4 regions of the Cytobacillus spartinae genome follow, and region 2 is predicted to be linked to each of the others. Evidence: riboswitches for the same ligand, from Rfam matches in the RefSeq annotation. Region 2 holds a riboswitch; each other region holds the start of a gene.
The links. A riboswitch is a leader RNA that binds a small molecule or an ion and turns the genes downstream of it on or off. The one in region 2 is predicted to bind S-adenosylmethionine.
Positions count from the first base shown of each region.

Region 1: it holds a riboswitch for S-adenosylmethionine, as region 2 does, so the genes downstream of both, ACFYKX_RS03010 (Fur-regulated basic protein FbpA) here and mtnK (S-methyl-5-thioribose kinase) in region 2, are expected to answer to the same signal.
Region 3: it holds a riboswitch for S-adenosylmethionine, as region 2 does, so the genes downstream of both, ACFYKX_RS01205 (BMP family ABC transporter substrate-binding protein) here and mtnK (S-methyl-5-thioribose kinase) in region 2, are expected to answer to the same signal.
Region 4: it holds a riboswitch for S-adenosylmethionine, as region 2 does, so the genes downstream of both, ACFYKX_RS01415 (LLM class flavin-dependent oxidoreductase) here and mtnK (S-methyl-5-thioribose kinase) in region 2, are expected to answer to the same signal.

Region 1 covers NZ_JBIACK010000001.1:610,105-614,996, forward strand. Annotated here, with positions in the region: gene ACFYKX_RS02995 (MATE family efflux transporter) at 1-987, opposite strand, end outside; gene ACFYKX_RS03000 (VanW family protein) at 1,185-2,054, shown strand; gene ACFYKX_RS03005 (alpha/beta hydrolase family protein) at 2,082-2,891, opposite strand; gene ACFYKX_RS03010 (Fur-regulated basic protein FbpA) at 2,906-3,070, opposite strand; SAM riboswitch class I at 3,164-3,270, opposite strand; gene thiT (energy-coupled thiamine transporter ThiT) at 3,765-4,364, opposite strand; TPP riboswitch at 4,432-4,535, opposite strand; gene ACFYKX_RS03020 (alpha/beta hydrolase) at 4,598-4,892, opposite strand, start outside.
Region 2 covers NZ_JBIACK010000017.1:76,552-81,443, forward strand. Annotated here, with positions in the region: gene ACFYKX_RS23740 (pyridoxal phosphate-dependent aminotransferase) at 1-470, opposite strand, end outside; gene ACFYKX_RS23745 (carbon-nitrogen family hydrolase) at 590-1,378, shown strand; SAM riboswitch class I at 1,463-1,612, shown strand; gene mtnK (S-methyl-5-thioribose kinase) at 1,696-2,877, shown strand; gene ACFYKX_RS23755 (GNAT family N-acetyltransferase) at 2,957-3,106, opposite strand; gene ACFYKX_RS23760 (hypothetical protein) at 3,037-3,219, opposite strand; gene ACFYKX_RS23765 (DUF2087 domain-containing protein) at 3,222-3,806, opposite strand; gene ACFYKX_RS23770 (methylated-DNA--[protein]-cysteine S-methyltransferase) at 3,958-4,455, opposite strand; gene ACFYKX_RS23775 (PAS domain S-box protein) at 4,456-4,892, opposite strand, start outside.
Region 3 covers NZ_JBIACK010000001.1:248,567-253,458, reverse strand. Annotated here, with positions in the region: gene ACFYKX_RS01215 (ABC transporter permease) at 1-47, opposite strand, end outside; gene ACFYKX_RS01210 (ABC transporter ATP-binding protein) at 13-1,551, opposite strand; gene ACFYKX_RS01205 (BMP family ABC transporter substrate-binding protein) at 1,658-2,680, opposite strand; SAM riboswitch class I at 3,138-3,243, opposite strand; gene selB (selenocysteine-specific translation elongation factor) at 3,342-4,892, opposite strand, start outside.
Region 4 covers NZ_JBIACK010000001.1:299,738-304,629, forward strand. Annotated here, with positions in the region: gene ACFYKX_RS01395 (hypothetical protein) at 1-558, shown strand, start outside; gene ACFYKX_RS01400 (S66 family peptidase) at 613-1,641, opposite strand; gene ACFYKX_RS01405 (M42 family metallopeptidase) at 1,724-2,773, opposite strand; gene ACFYKX_RS01410 (hypothetical protein) at 2,907-3,095, opposite strand; SAM riboswitch class I at 3,290-3,395, shown strand; gene ACFYKX_RS01415 (LLM class flavin-dependent oxidoreductase) at 3,475-4,527, shown strand; gene ACFYKX_RS01420 (ATP-grasp domain-containing protein) at 4,544-4,892, shown strand, end outside.

The sequences.
Region 1 (4,892 bases), on a different contig from region 2:
TAGCACTCCAATCATCATCATGGCAACGAAATTGTAAACAACACCGTAGAGAGCTATTTTATGTACTCGTCCCCACTGATTAGCACCAATGTTCTGACCGGCCATACTATTCACAGCAGTTCCTAATGCCATTGCGGGTAACATGATAAGGCTGTCAATCCTTTGAGCTGCCCCAAAACCAGCAACCACATCTTCCCCGAAGGAATTCACTACGCTCATAATGGCCATTACACCCGCTGAAATCACCATCATTTGTAACCCAGAAGGTATCCCTAGTTTTAAAATCAACAGTACCTCCTCTTTATTAGGCAGTGATGGGATTGTAAAAGGAACTAGCTTTTTTCTAAGGACTATAATTAAGCCGTAAAGGAAAGCAATTCCCTGTGATAGGATGGTTGCATAGGCCGCTCCATTTATCCCTAATTGAAAAACGGAAATGAAGATTGGGTCCAAAATCGTGTTTAGAATTACTGCTAACAAGACAAAGTAAAGTGGGGTTTTACTATCACCCACAGATCGCAGTACTGTTGCAATAAAATTGTATCCAAGGAGAAATAGAATTCCGATAAAATTAATTTGTAAATAAGTAGTGGCATCTGAAATCATATTTTCAGGGGTATTTAGAAATCGTAAAAAATTTTCAGATCCAACATAACCGAGAAATCCTAGAACAATCGATAAACTTGTTAATATGACAACAAAGGCATTTAAATAGCGTTTTAAACCATCCTCATCCTCTTTCCCTTTTTGTTGGGACAATATGGTTAAGGTTGCATTGTTTATTCCAATAATAAAGGAAAGAACGGTGAAAATAACTGTTCCTGAAACCGCGATGGCTCCTAATGCATTGGCTCCCAATAAGTTTCCAATCCAAAGGCTATCAATGAACTGATAAGATACCTGGAGTAGGTTCGTCATCATAATTGGGGTTGAAAAAAGGAGCATACTCTTAAAAATATCTCCTTTTGTAAAATCATATTGCTTCATCTAGTAACACCTTTTTCAAAATGGTTTGTTCTTTTATTATTTCGAACTTTTCTTTAGAATGCGAACAATCTGCTTCCTCGGAAAATTGAACCAATTGTTATCATCCGATTGAACCCTAAAATACTACATATACTATATTAGGGAGGTGAACTTGATTGATTCGTTTATTTTTTTCAGTCATTTTGTTTATTGTTGTTATGCAGACAGGTATACACCAAGGCTCAGCAAAAGAGAACGAACTGTTATTTCCAACCTTTACAAAAGAGGATTATTCACTCCCATTACCAGGTAGCCCCCTATTAGATTTAGAAAAAGTTGACCAACTAGCTAAGGAACTATCAGAGAAAATATATGTTTCTCCAAAGAATGCAAAGTTAAATGATGTTGGACAAATGGTACCTGAGGAATTAGGAGTTAAGCTTAATGAGAAAGAATTTAAATCCCAATTCGTAGAATACTTTTACCAAAACAGTCAGAGCAATATGAAAATTCCAACCCTATCCGTTTATCCAAAGGTAGATAGTGAACTACTCTCACATATTAAAAACAAACAAATTGGTTACTATGTTACATATTTCAATAGTCATAATAAGACTCGCTCTCATAATATTCGACTATCAGCAGAAGCTATAAACAATCACGTCGTTTTTCCAGGTGAAAAATTCTCTTTTAATGAAGTAGTAGGTAGACGAACAGAGGCAAAAGGATATTTAAAAGCACCTGTTATTGTTAGAGGTGAGCTATCTGAGGGAATTGGTGGAGGAATCTGTCAAGTTTCCTCCACTTTATTTAATGCTGTAGACCGAGCTGGGATGGACATTATCGAAAGGTACTCCCATAGTAAGAGCGTCCCATACGTTCCACCAGGCCGCGATGCAACTGTGAGTTGGTATGGACCCGACTTTTCTTTTAAAAATATGACCAATCAACCGATTTTAATTAGATCGAAGGCAGTTGGCGGGACGATATTCGTTATGATCTATTCATCAGATCTTATTAATAATGAACCGAGGAATGTTCAAAGCATGTCAATCGACCTTCCAAAGGAAATTCACTTGAGCGATTAGTCACAAGAATCATAATTAGGGATTTTCTTATACAAACTGTTCAATCATGATTTTGTCGTTAATCCACTTTTTTGTTGTGTCCATTAGTTGCTTGAAGTGAGCTGAAGAAGAATAAGTATGATTCGCACCATGAATGATTTGTTTTGTACACGAACCATCTTTGGCTCTAAGTAAAAATTCTTTTTCATACGAATGGCAATAGTGAACGGGGATATCCTTATCATCAGTGCCATGAATAATGAGGACATCTCCCTTGAACTTTTTTGCTTCTTCTAGTGGGTGGAACTTTCTTAGTGAATTGAAATATTTTTCTGAAAAGCTATAGCCTAGATAATCAATAGAGGTAGATTTTTCTAAGTTTCTAAGATTATTCATACCAACGATTTTCGCTATATCTTCATATGGGTTTGCCACCGCTGACCAGAGTATGAGCTGCTTTACCCGAATATCTCTAACCGCAGTTAACAGAGCAGTTGCTCCTCCTAAGCTATGTCCAAGAAGAGTGACCTTATTTGAATCAACTTTATCTATTCCAGAACAAAACTCTATCACGTCTATCGTTTGCTCGATTAATTCGTCTAGACCAGAATTTCCGTAGTTGCCTTCACTCTCTCCGCAGCCACTGTAATCAAATCGAACGACTATACAACTTTCTGCCGTCAGTTGATTAGCGGACTTAACAAATAAACGATCCACGCCTATTCTACTGCTCGTAAAACCGTGGCAAATAATGATTAGAGGATATGATACATTACTTTTATTTAGATAAGAATCCGGAAAATGGATACTACCAATTAAGTGTTGGTTTCTCCACGGTATCTTAATTTGTGTACACATTGGATCGCTCCCCTTTACGATTCGTTGTTTTGAATATGACCTTTTCCCTTAATAACTTTTTCATATTCTTCCTCAAGAACGGATAACGGAAGCTCAAATAGTTGCTTATTACCTTTTTTATAGATTCCAAAATAAAGAAGTTCATCGATAAGTTGTTCCTTTTTCAATGTATCTTCCATTTAACACCCTCCTACTGTTGGACATAAAAAAACCTCCTCTTATCGTCAATTCCAGACAATAAGAAGAGGTTGGTCTCGTATAGGAAGCCGCTCATCTTATCTTTCAAGCTCTCTAAAGCTTGTTGGAATTGGCACAGTTCTCAAACGAGTCCGCTGCCGAGGTTTCATAGGGCCACTCCCTCCACCTCTCTGGATAAGAAAATTAATCTTATTAAGTTTATAGGAATTAATATAAAACAATATAGTCTTTATGTCAATTGGATTTTGACTAATGATGACGAAATTAAGAATATTTGTGTAAAATTAATAAGAGATATGACCCTGGTTCAAAATTGAGCGAAGAGTATTTCCTTGGTTTACTTTCTTAGGTTGTATCGACTTCGGACACTAAACTGGGGGTTCCTCCTCTTGCTATGCGAAGTTGAACTGACTTCGGACTCTACACGAGCTTTTTCTTATTGTACTGTTCGAAGTTGAACTGACATCGGACTCAACGCTAGCTTTTTCTTGTTGTGCTGTCCGAACTTAAAACTAACCTCAGTACGTCCACGGTGATATCACTTAGCATCTGAAGTTCCCCTACCTTCTGACTTTCTAAGAATGTTAGATTCAAGTTTTTATAGGAGACCCACCAGCTTGATCAAATATACTCTATTGAAAAACCGACACATATACAAGGTGTCGGCTCTCTTAACTATGAAGCATTTTTTTGATTGATGCTGATGTAAGTTGGTTTTCTTTGAAGAAGACGTGGTGCACTCGAAATCAGAAGTACTACGACGATTGAGCATAGGATGGCAGCTCCTAGCATCGTTCCTCCATTTACAACTAGCGAGTATAATACAGGTGACATTCCCTCTGGTGCATACTCTCCCCAGAAAATGAATCCGGCCACGAAATGCCAAAAATAACGCGCTAAACTACCGACAAATGTGGCAACGACAATCCAAACCATCGCGGTTTTCTTATCGCCTTTTTGTAAATAAGAATGAATAATTTTATAGAATAGACCGGCAAACCCAACAAAGGCAAATGCAATAAAGTATTCAATGGCAAATTGAATAGGTGTTAAGAAATAGATATCTCCTACCGCGACCTGTAATAACCCCCAAAGAAAACCAGACAATAACGCTACTTTATACCCCCAGCGAAACGCTAAGATAAAAATAGGTACCATCGCGATCGAGATTGAAATCGCTGGTGAGAGTTTAATAGAAGGTAGCAAATCAAGAATCAGTGCGAATGCAGCAAAAAAAGCCGCTTCAATCATTGCTAGTAAGCCTATTTTTTTCATAAAAAAATTCTCCCCTTTTCCTAGTGAACGGAACCCCAAGGGAGAATATGAAAGCAGAATGACAGAAGCATCTACAAATCCACATCCCTGCGCTAGCATTAACTAACAGGTTCAAAGGGTCAGAATAGACAAACTATTCACTCTCAGCATATAGCTCCCCTTGTGGTTACGTTTTATTTAGTTATGTCACATCAAAGTATAACCTATATTTCCCTACTTTGGTAGGAAAAACTTTAAAAAACTTTTTTATACCATTCAGCAGCTTCCTCTACTTCTGTTCGGGTTAACTGATGACCATTATATTCCCAGTGAATGCTTGTGTTTGCACCAGCATTTTCTAAAAACGTCTTTAAATCCTTCGATTCCTGTGGGGTACAAAGTGGATCATTTTCACCGGCTGTAATGAATACATGAACCCCATTTAAGGTTGGCAACTCAATCCCTCTTCTTGGGACCATAGGGTGATGTAGGATCGCTCCTTTTAACGCATCCTGATAGTGAAATAATAAGCTTCCTGCTATATTCGCC
Region 2 (4,892 bases):
TCAGGTAAAAAGTCATTTTCTTCTTTTAACGGCATCGTAATCATTTCCGCTTTAGCAAGTGCCACACCTGACCAATAATCAGGATAGCCTGGATCAGGGACAAATACACTTTCTCCTGGATTTAACAAACATTGTGGGATTTCTACTAGACCCGCTTTTCCGCCAAAGAGAATGGCTACCTCTTTGTCAGGATCAATGGTAACTCCGTATTCACGTTGATAAAATTGAGCAGCACCCTCTTTTAATGAGCGAAACCCCTGAAAGGGAGAATATTTATGATTAATAGGATTCTCTGCAGCCGACTGAAGTCTCTGTATGATATGTTCAGGTGTCGGTTGATCTGGATTGCCTTGTCCTAAATTAATGACATCAAAGCCCTCTTGAATGGATTGATTAACCTTCATAACAAGGGAAGCGAAAAACTGTTTTGGAAGAGATTTTAATAAATCCGATTGAGGATAAACTTTCATTTTTCCACCTGCTTTAATATTTTCATTTTTTAAAAATTTTTGTTGAAAAACTAGTCACAAAGATATAACGTATTTGACAGATTGTAAAGCATTTATTTAATATTTTTACTTATGAGGTGATGACTGTGTCAATCAAAATATCATGTATACAAATGGATATTGCCTTTGGCTTGCTCGAGAAGAATTTTGAAAAAGCTAATCATTTAATGGAAAAAGCAATGGAACATCGTCCTAATATAATTGTTTTGCCTGAGTTATGGACAACTGGATATGATTTAACAAGACTAGATGAGCTTGCAGACGAATATGCTGAAAAGAGTCTAACATTCTTGAAAGAAAAAGCAAAGCAATTTCAAGTCCATTTAGTTGGTGGATCTGTAGCAAACAAGACAGACGAAGGAGTATTTAACACCCTGTTGGTAATCGATAAAAATGGGGAGCTCGTCCATCAGTATAGTAAGTTGCATCTTTTTAAATTGATGGATGAGCATCTATATCTTTCAGCTGGGAAAGAAAAAGGATTATTTACACTTGATAACCAGTTCTTTGCTGGGATGATTTGTTATGATATCCGTTTCCCAGAATGGATACGTTCGCATACAACAGAAGGAGCAGAGACACTATTTGTTGTGGCTGAATGGCCCCTAGCAAGGCTTTCTCATTGGCGTTCCCTATTAATTGCAAGAGCCATTGAAAACCAATGCTATGTGATTGCTTGCAACCGCTCAGGAGCAGATCCAAACAATGTGTTTGCTGGTCATTCGATGATCATTGATCCTTGGGGTGATGTTGTAGCAGAGGCTAGTGAAGCTGAAGAGATTTTGACAGGAGAAATTGACTTGGAAAAGGTGAAAGAAGTAAGAAGTATGATACCGATATTTGCCGACAGACGTCCGGAATTGTATTAGGTTAATTTATAAAAACGTATTGACAAGAATAATGATTTGTTGTTATGATTCTCATCAGTGAATATTTTCTGAAAATTAATTTTTCTCTTATCAAGAGCTGGCAGAGGGATTTGGCCCGATGAAGCCCAGCAACCGACCGTAATTCCATTGTGAGATGGGGCGATATTTGTTCGCCGGATTTTATCCGTAAGGCACGGTGCTAATTCCACCAGATTTATTCTGGGCAGATAAGAGGTGCGAAGTCTAAGCTTCAAGCCTCTTTCAAATGAGAAAGAGGCTTTTCTTATGGGGAAGCCTCCAATTAGGAGGAGTTTAAAATGACATTACAACAAAAACAACAGCAACAAACATATGAGCCTTTAACTGAAAGTACAGCAATCGAATTAGCTAAGAAACTAAACTTATTTTCTGATCAGGCAGTCTTACAAAGTACAGAGATTGGTGATGGTAATTTAAATCTCGTATTTAGAATTGTGGACCAAGAAAATAATCAAAGTGTGATTATTAAACAAGCCCTTCCTTATGCAAAGGTAGTAGGTGAAAGTTGGCCGTTAACATTAAAGCGGGCAACCATTGAGTCAGATGCACTAAAAATATTTAAGGATATTGCGCCTGATTTTGTACCAGAAGTTTACTTTGCTGACGAAGAACTGGCTATAACCGTTATGGAGGATCTATCTCACCTTATTATTGCTAGAACAGGTTTCATTCAAGGAAATGATTATCCACTGCTATCAGCACACCTTGGAAAATACTTAGCAAGAACATTGTTTTTGACTTCCGATTTTGGGTTAAAGCCTGCCAAGAAAAAAGAATTAGTAGGGCAATTTATTAATCCGGAGCTTTGTAAAATTACAGAGGACCTTATTTTTACAGATCCTTTCTTCGATGCACCTACAAATAATTTCGAACAGGAACTCTTAAAAGAAGTTAACCAAATATGGAACGACCAACAGCTTAAGTTTCAGGTTGCCCTTTTAAAGAAAAGCTTCTTAACGGATTCTGAAGCGCTATTACACGGTGACCTTCATACAGGAAGTATCTTTGTATCCGAAGAAGAGACGAAGGTAATTGATCCTGAGTTTGCTTATTTTGGCCCAATCGGCTTTGATCTAGGTCAAGTAATCGCGAACTTACTATTCCAAGCGATTGCTAATTCGGAAAAACGCGAAGTGATTTATAATCATATTGAAGTGTTTTGGACTACGTTTGTTAAAGATTATGAGGCTCTATGGAACAGCCAAAATGAAGAGCCACTAGCTACAACAGAAGGATATTTGTCTTTCCTTCTAGAGAAAGCATTAAAGGACGCTATCGGCTTTGCTGGATGTGAACTTATCCGCAGAACGATCGGTCTTGCACATGTAGCGGATTTAGATGGAATTCAAGATGACACAGAACGTATAGAAGCAAAAAGAACAACGTTATCAATTGGTCGTGAACTAATCGTGAATAGAAACCAATTTACATCGATTCAACAGCTATTAAGTAGCTTATAACAAATTACAGGTATCTTCTATATTGGAAGATGCCTTTCCTTTTTCAACCACATTTATATAAGCACTTCCCTTAGGGAGGTTAGTTCACATGCTCCAGGGAGTACACTCCATACTCCCGTGGTGTATGAAAGCCTAGTTTTTCTGCCAGTTTAATAGATCCTACATTTTTAATGTCACAGTCCCAACGGGGTAGGATGAACCAGTTATGTTGTTTCGCGAATTCACATATACGTCCCCGTCTATAAAGTGATCAAGTACTGAATAGGCAAATGTAGGGGTGAAAGGAAGTTCCTCTAAAAAACTTTGTATAAAGGAATAATCACTTAAAGCTAACTTTTCCACTTTTAACCCTCGCTCTTTGCCCAAAATTCTTCAGGGTTTAATTCGTAGATCCCATTTTCTCTATACATATATTGATTAATGATAAACTCCCTTCGGATGGTTGCATAGTCCTCATGGAATTGCTTTATATATTCGTTTAACTCTTTCTCCTCGTACTTTTTCCCCATCTTTAATCCACGGATGATGTATTCAAATACAATTAATTTCTTCTTCCTTTGTGCAGGGATATTTTTTAACTTACCTTCTTTAAAAAAGTTATCAATTACCTTTTGTCGTTCAACAATCGATTTCTCCATATTATCTTTCTCCCCTTCTTTTTTCTCAATAAGTTCCATAAGGACACTAGCTTGTTGCCTAATAACCGAGGTATTTAAATGAAAATATAGTGTGTTCTTATCTCGTCTATCGTAAACGACGTTAATATCTCTTAGCTTATTTAAGTGATGGGTAATGGTTGGCGGTGTTAATCCTAGTTTTCCAGCAATTGCTTGACCATGAAGTGGCCCTTTTGCTAATAGAGCAATGATTCGAATCCTTGTTGGATCCCCTAAGGTTTTGTGAAAAGAAACTAAACGATTTAGTTGCATAACCGACTCCTCAATTCGATATTTATCTAATTAGATTTATATCAAATTAATTAATGTGTGTCAATGATGGCTTAGGTTTCTGCTTACTATTTAGAAATTAGGCACAAAAATACCACCTTCATGATAAAAGGTGGTTAAATATCTACCTTGGTTATAGGGTTACTCCCTCTATTTCTAATAGCTTTTCTTTAATATCAATTTTGTTACCTGCATACCCGGTAAGTGATTGATTTTTCCCGATAACACGGTGACACGGAATCACGATCGGGAGTTTATTGGCTTTATTGGCTAAACCTACTGCCCTTACTGCTTTTATGTTGTTAATGGAATGGGCAACATCTTGGTAGCTTCTCGTTTGTCCGTAGGGAATTGCTCTCAATACATTCCAAACAGACATTTGAAAATCCGTGCCATCATATTCGATTGGTACGTCAAACTCCAATCTTTTTCCTAAGAAGTACTCCTCTAGCTGCTGTATCACCCTTTTTAGTATTGGGTGCTGGGATTGAGGATTCTCACCCTTTAAAGTAGCTTCTTTTTTTAAGAAGTCTTCTTCATTCAGATAAATAGCAACTAACTTTTCATTTTGACTGACAATATGTAATTCACCTATTGGGGAATCAAATTTCGTATATTCTCTTTTATCCACTCACTTGTTCCCCTTTTTTAAAGGTAAGTAAATATTAAATGTCGTACCAACACCTAATTCACTTTCTACTTGGATATTCCCCTCATGCTCTTCAACAATCTTATATGTGACCATTAAGCCTAAGCCTGTGCCTCTTTCCTTTGTAGTGTAAAAAGGCTCCCCTAACCTCTTAAGCTTTTCATCAGGAATACCACTACCTTCATCCCTGATCGAGATATGAACTTTATGGTCATCCGTTTCTTTCATGATAATCGTGATAATTCCCCCTGTGGGCATAACCTCGATTGCGTTTTTTATAATATTGATAAAAACTTTCTTCAACTGATTTGGTTCGCAATAAATAGAAGGGATTTCATTTCCAAGAACCATGTTAAATTGAACATTATGCAATACGGCTTGAGCACTAAGTAGATCCACTGTTTCTTGCATAATTTTAG
Region 3 (4,892 bases), on a different contig from region 2:
TGGAGTAATGGCTTAAACAGTTGTAAGAACTTTTGCTGCATGTTCATCTTTTTTACCTCCCGCCATTAACAAGCTTATATTTTCCTCATTTATTTCACTACCTACTAATCTTCCTACTATTTTCCCTTCATACATGACCAGAACCTGATCAGAAAGCACCATGATTTCTGAAAGCTCTGAAGATACAAGCAGAATGCTATCTCCATTATTTCGTTTCTCTATTAAAGCCTCATGAATATATTCCATTGCACCTATGTCAACCCCTCGAGTCGGTTCGGCTGCAATTAATAGGGGTGTGTTTTGCCCAAGCTCCCTTGAGACGATCAGCTTTTGTAAGTTTCCTCCGGATAAATTTCCAGCCTCTTCTTGTAAGGAACTAGTCTTAATCTCAAAGAGTTGGACCCAACTATTCACTAGCTTTTGGAATTGCTTTTTAAGGAGAAGAGACTTCTTATTATATTCTGGTTTCTTGTAAAACCCCATAAATGCCGTTTCTTCCACAGTGGCTCCTTTTGCGGCTCCCCACAGATAACGATCTTCTGGAATATGGGATAAACCAGCATTGCGAATGAAAGAGACAGGTTGATCCGTTACATCTGTTCCGCCAAGCTTAATAATCCCGCTGCTAACTTTACGAAGCCCAGATATCGCCTGTAGCAACTCAGATTGCCCATTTCCCGATACACCTGCAATGCCAACAATTTCTCCCCGGCGTATGGAAAAGCTAATATCATCTAAAAGAGGCTTCTTTCCTTTTTCTTCAATTGTAAGTTTGTTAACTTCTAAGAATGTATCCTTATTTAGGTTAACTCTTTGGGTAATCTCTTTAAGCTCTCGTCCAACCATTAGCTTAGCTAACTCATCTATGGTTGTTTCTTTCTTACTTAATGCTCCTGTCACCTTTCCGTTTCGAAGGACAGTGATTCGATCAGCTACCTCCATAACCTCACGAAGTTTGTGTGTAATCAAAATGACACTCTTTCCCTGATTCGCAAGGTTCCGAATCGTCTTTAGCAGACTTTTCACTTCTAATGGAGTTAACACGGCTGTTGGTTCATCTAAAATAATTATTTCTGCTCCCTGATATAAAACTTTTAATATCTCAATTCTCTGCTGCTCACCAATGGAGCACACACTTGTTTTTACCGAAGGCCTAACTTGAATTTTATAGGTATCTGATAGTTTTTCAACTTGCTCAGTCGCACTTAAACGATTAAAAAAACCATATTTTTTTGGTTCATGACCCATCACAATATTTTCAGCTGCAGTAAAATCAGGAAACAACATGAAATGCTGATGAACCATACCGATTCCACTTCTTATAGCATCTTTTGGATCATGGAAGGTTACTGGTTTTCCATTAAGTAAGATGTCGCCCGATGTTGGTTTTTCCATTCCATAAAGCATGCGCATTAAAGTCGTTTTGCCTGCACCATTCTCACCAACAATAGCATGTACCTCACCCGTTTTTAGGGTAAAAGATACATCTTCATTTGCTAGAAATGTTCCGTACTTTTTAGTCATATTTTTCATTTCTAAGCGAAATGTCATATTGTTATCCTCCCTTAAAATCTAATATCCATGGCAAACAAAATGGAAACCGACTACGAAAATAGTAGTCGGTCCCGTATTTTATTCAAATTCTACTAAATCCACTCTATTGAGCTAATGGATTCGGAACCTCAAGAGTTCCCGCTAGAATCTCATCTTTAATTGCGATAACTTGGTCAATCATTTCTTGACTAAGGAAAGCGTTTAAAGGTGTTTTACTGTCATGTGTTACGTATGTTAATCCAACACCGTTTTCTTTAAGCCCATATTCAACTACTCCAGCTTTGAAGGTCCCTTCAGCAAATGCTTTAATTGTTTCATAAGATGCAGCATCAGTTCCTTTAAGCTGTGATAACACGATGTGCTCCGGATCTACTTCTGTACGGTCAATATCTTGACCCGCAGTATAAAAGCCTTTTTCTTTCGCTGCTTCAAATACACCAAGGTCACCTACTGCTGCTGCTCCTGCAATAAAGTCAGCTCCCTTTGAAGCTTGTAAAAGTGCTAGTTCTTTCGCTTTTGCTGGATCCGTAAATCCACCAACATAATTCACTAAAAATTCTGCATCAGCGTTCGTACTCTTCAACCCTTGTTCAAACGCTACAGTCCACTTCTTCAAAAGAGGAATATCCATTGCTGCAACCATTCCTACTTTGTCAGTTTTAGTTGCTAAACCAGCTGCTGCTCCAAGAAGGTATGCAGCCTCATGCTCTCTAAAGTTAACACTTTGTACGTTTGGAAGATCCACGGTTGTGTCGATAATCGCAAATTGACGATCTGGATTTTCAGTAGCTACCTTTTTTAATGCATCTTCTGCTTCAAAAGAAGAGGTAATAATTAAATCATAACCTTCAGCTACCGCCACACGTAAATTCTCTTCAATTGCAGAGTGGTCTGCAGATTCAATCGTTTTTAGTTCTACACCAAACTCATCAGCAGCTTTTTTTGCACCATCATCCATTTGTTGGAAGAACGGGTTCACACCAATCTTTTCTGGAAGAACTAGTGCAATTCTTGATTTTTTCTCATCGCTCGTACCGTTATCACTTGCTTGTTGCTGTGTCTCTTTAGAGCCGCAACCCACTAGTAAAACGGCAAAAATAGTCAATAATACAAAAAGTTTTTTCATCTTCAGATAACCCCCTAGGTGTTTAAGTTCGTCTTTTCTAAAACCATATTCATAATTTAATAGATTCTCACTATTATTACAAGTAAAATATGAATATTTTTTAAAAAAAGATGTTAAATTGTTCGTGTTTTCCTGTTCAACTCCATAAAAAACCAATATATGTTATGTACCTATTCGTCAGTATCCGAACAAATAGCAAAATATGGGTGACTACTTTTTGAAAAATCATTTTATAGAAAAGATTCTTCTCGCCCCAGACAAGCAAATGTCCTTCCAACTTTAAGTTGAAACATTAACTGATTAAATAAAACATCAAAAAACTTTAACGTAGAGGGCTAATCGCTGGCAAGATGCAGATGCAGCTACATCAGAATGAGAGTTTTCATCAAATAATTAAAAAAACAAAAAACTCTTCCTAGTACAAGGAAGAGTTCGCATTATATTTAGATCCTACTCTCCCTCATCTTTCAGAACCATTGTTCTGCTGGAATTGGCACCATACTATAAAAAATAGTGGTTGCCGGGCATCATCGGGCCAGTCCCTCTGCCTCTCTGGATAAGGTTTTCACTATATTCAGTTCGTTTATGAAGATTAATTATCATTTTAACGAATTTTTTAAATATTTCAAGTGTTTTTTAAAATAATTTAGAATGGATAAGTTTACCTATTCCATACTCTCTTATTTTCAATCCTATTTGTATAGCCTTTAGCATCTAATTTCTCTAAAAAAGGAATCATATATTTTCTAGAAAGATCGAGAATATCCTTTGCTTCGCCTACTTCAAATTCCGAACCAGTCTCTACCTTAAGCCTCTCCACTGCATGTTTAAATACAGTACCATGCCATAAGTATTGGTCATCAATAGAAATAACTAGTAATTGCTCTTCTAAAAACCTTTTTAAGTCAGGGGCAATACTTTCTGGTATCCCTGCATCCGAGAGGTAGTCTTTGAAATACTTTACCTTCATACCGTCCTTAAGTAACTTTTCTAATAATCCTTCCATTCTTTTCTCCCAATTTTTCGGAACATGTGGTGAAAATTCACCTAAGGAGAAGAACTGGTCCTTTCTTTGAAAGACTTCCTTTTGCACTGCTTTATCAATCACATAATCTAATAAAACTTTAGGATAAACATTAGTATGAGCTTGAATGAGCTCTGCTTTATTTAACCCCTGCTTCATTGGATATTTATTATGGTAATCTCTGAGTCGATCGTAGAGATCATCTTCTACTGCCTCTACTAAGCCTTTTAATGAATAATTTTTTGTATCAATCTTTATAAAATCTTCATGATTTAGCTCTTCTTTAAGCCTCTCTTCATCTAATGAGGTACGGGTAATCAGCTCAGCTAACGATAAGCTTTTTCCATTCATTAAAGCAGAGAAAATACGTTCCGCTGGCGTTCCAACCTTCTTCTTTTCTAATTCAGAAATCGTATTCTCACCAAAGCGATATTTTTGGCCTTGAGGGTCAATGACCCACCCTCCACCAATTGTTTCTTGTGGACTTGGACGTCTAAGGATGAAGCGATCCCCACGTTTCGTTACAATTTCTTCATCCAAACGTATTTGGCAAAGGATTTCACCGTTATCTTCTTTTAGTTCGTTTCGATCAAAGAACACAATTCTCCCCATTACTTCAGCTGTACCTAGGTGACATTTGATGGGCATTCTTTGCTTCACCATATAATCTAGATCCTCTACAACTCTAATCGCAACATCAATCGTTCGAGTTACAATAAAATGCTCTGAAGATACAAGGACATCGCCACGTTCTAGCTCCTCCTTAGAGACACCTGAGAGGTTAATAGCAGCACGTTGACCAGCAAAAGCCTGCTTTGCAGGTTCATGATGGACTTGGAGTTGTCTTGCTCTAACCTCAATTCCCTTCGGCATGATTTTAAGAGACTGTCCTTCTTCTACGGTTCCCTCATAGACCGTACCTCTCACAACCGTCCCTTGGCCCTTCACCGTAAATACCTGGTCAATAGGGAGACGAAACGCTCCTTTTATATCTCTTGTTTCCTGCTCTCTCAACGTATGTATAATTAAATCCTTTAAATCATTAATCCCCTTATTTGAAAGACTATCAACTAGAACAAATGGTGCGTGCTCAAATACGGTGCCTGATAGCTCTCCCATGATATCATCTTGAACCAAATCAATGAACTCTTCATCTACCTTATCAATTTTCGTTATTGCTACAATCCC
Region 4 (4,892 bases), on a different contig from region 2:
TATAAAGACTTCTTGTTTCAACAAATGCCAGTTGACCCAACCTACTTAGTAGCATCTGGTAATGTTATAGACAATACTGACTCCGTATACCAATTAGATAATGATTTGAACTTATCTCCTGATGAGAGACTTTTAAACAATGCTGTACTGAGAATTACTTCTGACCCTAATACAAAACAAAAAGGCTTAACCGGTGTACCTAAGGTAGAAGGAAAGCATAAAATTCCGATGATTTCTCTTCATAACGTAGGCGATTTATTTGTACCTTTCCATATGCAACAAATCCATGCAAAAAGAGCACAAGAAAATAGTAATGAAGATTTATTGGTAACTAGAGCAATTAGGGCTGTTGGGCATTGCGATTTTACGCCAGAAGAAGAGGTTCAGGCCTTTGAAGATCTTGTGCAGTGGGTAGAAAAAGGTGTTAAGCCAGAAGGGGACGATATTTTAAATCCTTCTGCAGTAGCAGATCCTTCATTTGGGAAAAAATTCACAAAGCCTTTAAGAAATTTTGACCTGTTGAACAACCAAGAGAAGTCTGAAGATTCTTCCTCTTAATTATTTGAAAAAGCTTAGTAGAGTCGTCATCCACGACCCTACTAAGCTCTCTTTCTATTTAAACACAGTTTCAATAACCCCTTTTCCACCCTCATACTTTACCGTTCCATAAGCTCCATTAACAATAATGTTCTGAGGTGGAAGGTGGCCAATGTCTGTGTCATAAATAACGGGGATATTTAAATCGCCGAATGCATCTCTTAGTGCATCCTCGTATGTGTAAGTGTTTTCGGTTTCCTTTGTTACCGGCCTTCCAATTAGAATTCCATTTACATTTTCAAACCACCCGTTTTGTCTTAGCTGCCAAAGCGCACGATAGAGTTGTGTAACGGATAGTTCTACATTTTCAAAGTAGAAAATTAATCCTTCATCATTAGCATTCTCCAGATTAAAAGATTCTAAATCTCCAAATTTAGTTCCTGTTAAATTCATAATGCAGTCAATGCAACCCCCGATAAAACGGCCTGAGAAAGTTGCGGCTTCCTCTTTTAATGCCTTCCATTCTGTTGGCGTATCTACATAAAATCCTGTAACAGGGTTAGCAAATGCTTGCTCCCAAGAGGATTGATATTGTTCACTTGATGTTTGAATGATTGTAGAACCTACTTCTGAACCAAGTACCTCGCTCCACTTATTTGTAAGGGGATCAAGGTCTTTTGCCGCAATATCTAGAAGTGCTGGCCCATGAGCAGAAGCATGACCAGTTAGAACCGTGTATGAAAAGAGAAGGGTACTAATGTCTGAGTATCCGAGAATCCATTTTGAAGGGAGTGATTGAAGTCTTTCCCAATCTAGATAAGGTAGAATTTCCATTAAGAACTCTCCACCCCAAATAGGAATGATTGCTTTTACATTTGGATCCTCAAAAAAATCCATTAGTTCATTCCTTCTTTTTTCAGGAGAGCAACTTCTACTATTTTCTTGTGTCCAGACTGTATCACCAATAATGATGTTAAACCCTTTTTCCTCAAGTTGCTTCTTTGCTTTATGTACTAGAAAATGACCGCCTTCTTCAACTCCATTGGAAGGGGCTGAGACAGCAATAGTATCACCAGGTTTTAATGCAGCAGGATATTTGATCATACCTTCCACCTCTTCTTTTTCCTATATTATACAATTATTCAAGTGTTAAAAAAATCCCCCTCAAAAAGAGGAGGATAAAAATTTATAGAACCATATCTGACATTACATAGTGATACAAAAGCTTACCAGTATTATCAATTGAAGACTGGTGCGTACGCTCGAATGCGTGAGAGGAATCAATACCCGGTCCAATTAAGCCGTGAACAATATCGTGTCCCGAGCGAATGGCTGCTGATGCATCTGATCCGTAGTATGGATAAATATCTAGCTTATAAACGATGCAGTTTTCTTCAGCTAGATTCACTAATCTTTTCCTTAACTCATAATGATAAGGTCCACTTGCATCTTTCACACAAATGGAAACAGTATACTCATCAGTCGACTGGCCATCACCCATAGCGCCCATATCAACAGCTAAATATTCAACTGTTTCTGGTGTTATGTTTGAGTTTCCACCATAGCCAATCTCTTCGTTATTAGAAATTAAAAAGTGTGTTGTGTAAGGAAGCACAACATTATTTGTTTTAATCTCTTTGATTAATTGAAGGAGTATAGCGACACTTGCCTTATCGTCTAGGTGACGCGATTTAATAAAACCACTTGGTGTAATTTCGACTCTTGGATCAAACGACACGAAATCGCCCACTTCAATTCCAAGATTACGAACATCCTCAGCGTTTTTCACTACCTCATCAATTCTGACTTCCATGTTGTCTTGGTTTCTTTCTGCTTTGCCAGCATCTTTATATACGTGAACAGAAGTCTGGTGCATCAAAATTGTCCCTGTGTAAATCTTTCCAGAACTTGTTTCGATTTGACAATATTCACCTTCAATGGAGTTGTATTTAAATCCACCAATTAAATCTAACTTCAGTCGTCCATTCGACTTAATCTCTTTAACCATTGCACCAAGTGTATCAACATGTGCAGTTAACATGCGGTGTTTGTCTGTATTTTTTCCCGGTAAGGTTGCAATTAGACCACCTTTTCGATTGCGTCTAGTCTCAACACCATACTCAGATAAAAAGTTCTCAACATATGTAATCACTTCGTTTGTATTACCAGACGGGCTAGGAATAGATACTAGCTCTTTTAACAAGGAAAATGTGTCATTCGTATTTGGAAAATTCATTTTTTATTATCCTCCTAATATGTATTCATAATTACTATTATACGCTTCATTCTTGATAAATCTAATAGTTTCATAAATAGAACCATCGTAAAAAGAGTATCCAGGAATCCCCGAATACTCAAAGTTACTTTAACTATCCCTTTTTAAAAAGGACCTTCCCACCGTAATAAAGTAAAGCGAAGGAAAAAACTATAATAGCAATGACTCCTATAACATCAAAGAGCAAGGCAACTGCACCTGTAATCACTGCATTGGTTGGAATATAAATCAATGCAAATCCAGCAAGAATACATGCTAGGAATATAAGCGCTTTATGATACATTCGACTAACACCTCCCTCTAATATAATGTATGAGAAAATTAAGTTTTCGAAAGGACAAATACCCATCTTGTTAGTTAAAATTTTTGTGTATGTAGAATGTTTAGAATGAATAGGTTAGTAACATAGAAATAAATATTTGACTTAAACCTGAGTTATATAGTAGGATTACTAAGAATTAATTATTTGAATATTAACTCTTATCAAGAGAGGCGGAGGGACTGGCCCTACGATGCCCGGCAACCACTGATTTTCAGAAAGGTGCTAATTCCAGCAGAGCTATTACGTTCTGACAGATAAGGTGAAGCGAAAACTTCTTCTTATCGAAGAGGTTTTTTTGTGTTTATGAAACTGTTTTAGAATACACAAGGGGGAAATACACATGAAATACGGTTTTTGGTTACCGATTTTTGGGGGATGGCTTAGAAATGTTGATAACGAAAACATGCCACCTACATTTGATTATGCGAAGAACGTAATTCAATCTGCTGAAAATTGGGGGTTTGACACAACTCTCATTGCTGAGCTTTACTTAAATGATATTAAAGGGCCTAAGCAAGATTCATTAGAAGCGTGGTCGACAGCAGCAGCTCTAGCAGCTGTTACGGAAAAAATTGAAATTATGACGGCTGTTCGTCCAGGATTCCATAACCCTGCTGTTACCGCAAAAATGGCAGCCAATATTGATCATATTAGTAACGGTCGCTTCACTTTAAATGTTGTCTCTGCTTGGTGGGAAGAAGAAGCAAAGCAATATGGTGGAATTTTTACAGAGCATGACGAGCGATATAATCGTACAGAAGAATTTATCGACGTGCTAAAAGGACTTTGGACAGAAGATACTTTCTCATATGAAGGAAAATATTATTCTATTAAAAACGCCCATTTATCTCCAAAACCTGTACAACGTCCTAATCCGATTCTATACGCGGGAGGAGAGAGTCCTCGAGGCAAGAAGGCAATTGCAAAACAATGTGATGCGTATGTGATGCATGGTGGGACAGTCGAGGAAGTTGCTGTTAAAATTGATGATATGAAAAAACAAAGGGAGCTAGCAGGAAATAAACCTTTCCGTTCATTTGGTATGGCAGCATACGTGATTTGTAGAGACACGGAAGAGGAAGCACAAGAAGAGCTTGCTAGAATAACGGATGTAAAAGAGACGAGTGCTTACGCAGGATACAAAGATTTTGTTGGGAAATCTCAGTTAGAACAGCAAGTTAAGTTATATGATTATTCTGTTTCTAATCGAGGGTTACGTCCAAACTTAATAGGGACACCAGACCAGATTGCCGAACAAATCATTGCATATGAAGAAGCGGGAGTCGATTTACTATTACTTCAATTTTCACCTCAGTTGGAGGAAATGGAACTCTTTTCAAAAAAAGTAATGCCACTAGTTACGCAAAAACAAAAAAATAAACAATTACAGTAGGAAATGAGGGAATACGTTGAATAAAATATATGTCTTACATGAAAATAGTGAATGGACCATTCATTTAACAAATAGATTAGAAGAGTTAGGTCTTCCATATGAAGAGTGGCATTTGGATCAAGGAGTTGTCGATTTATCATCAGAGCCACCTCAGGGTGTTTTTTATAGCCGAATGAGCGCTTCATCACATACGAGAAATCATCGCTACGCACCAGAGTTAACCGAATCTGTTTTGGCTTGGTTAGAGAGAAATAATCGAAAGGTTTTCAACGGTAGTCGTGCATTACGACTTGAAGTCAGTAAGGTTAATCAATATATGGCTTTAAACGCAGTTGGAATAAGAACACCAAAAACCATTGCTGCAG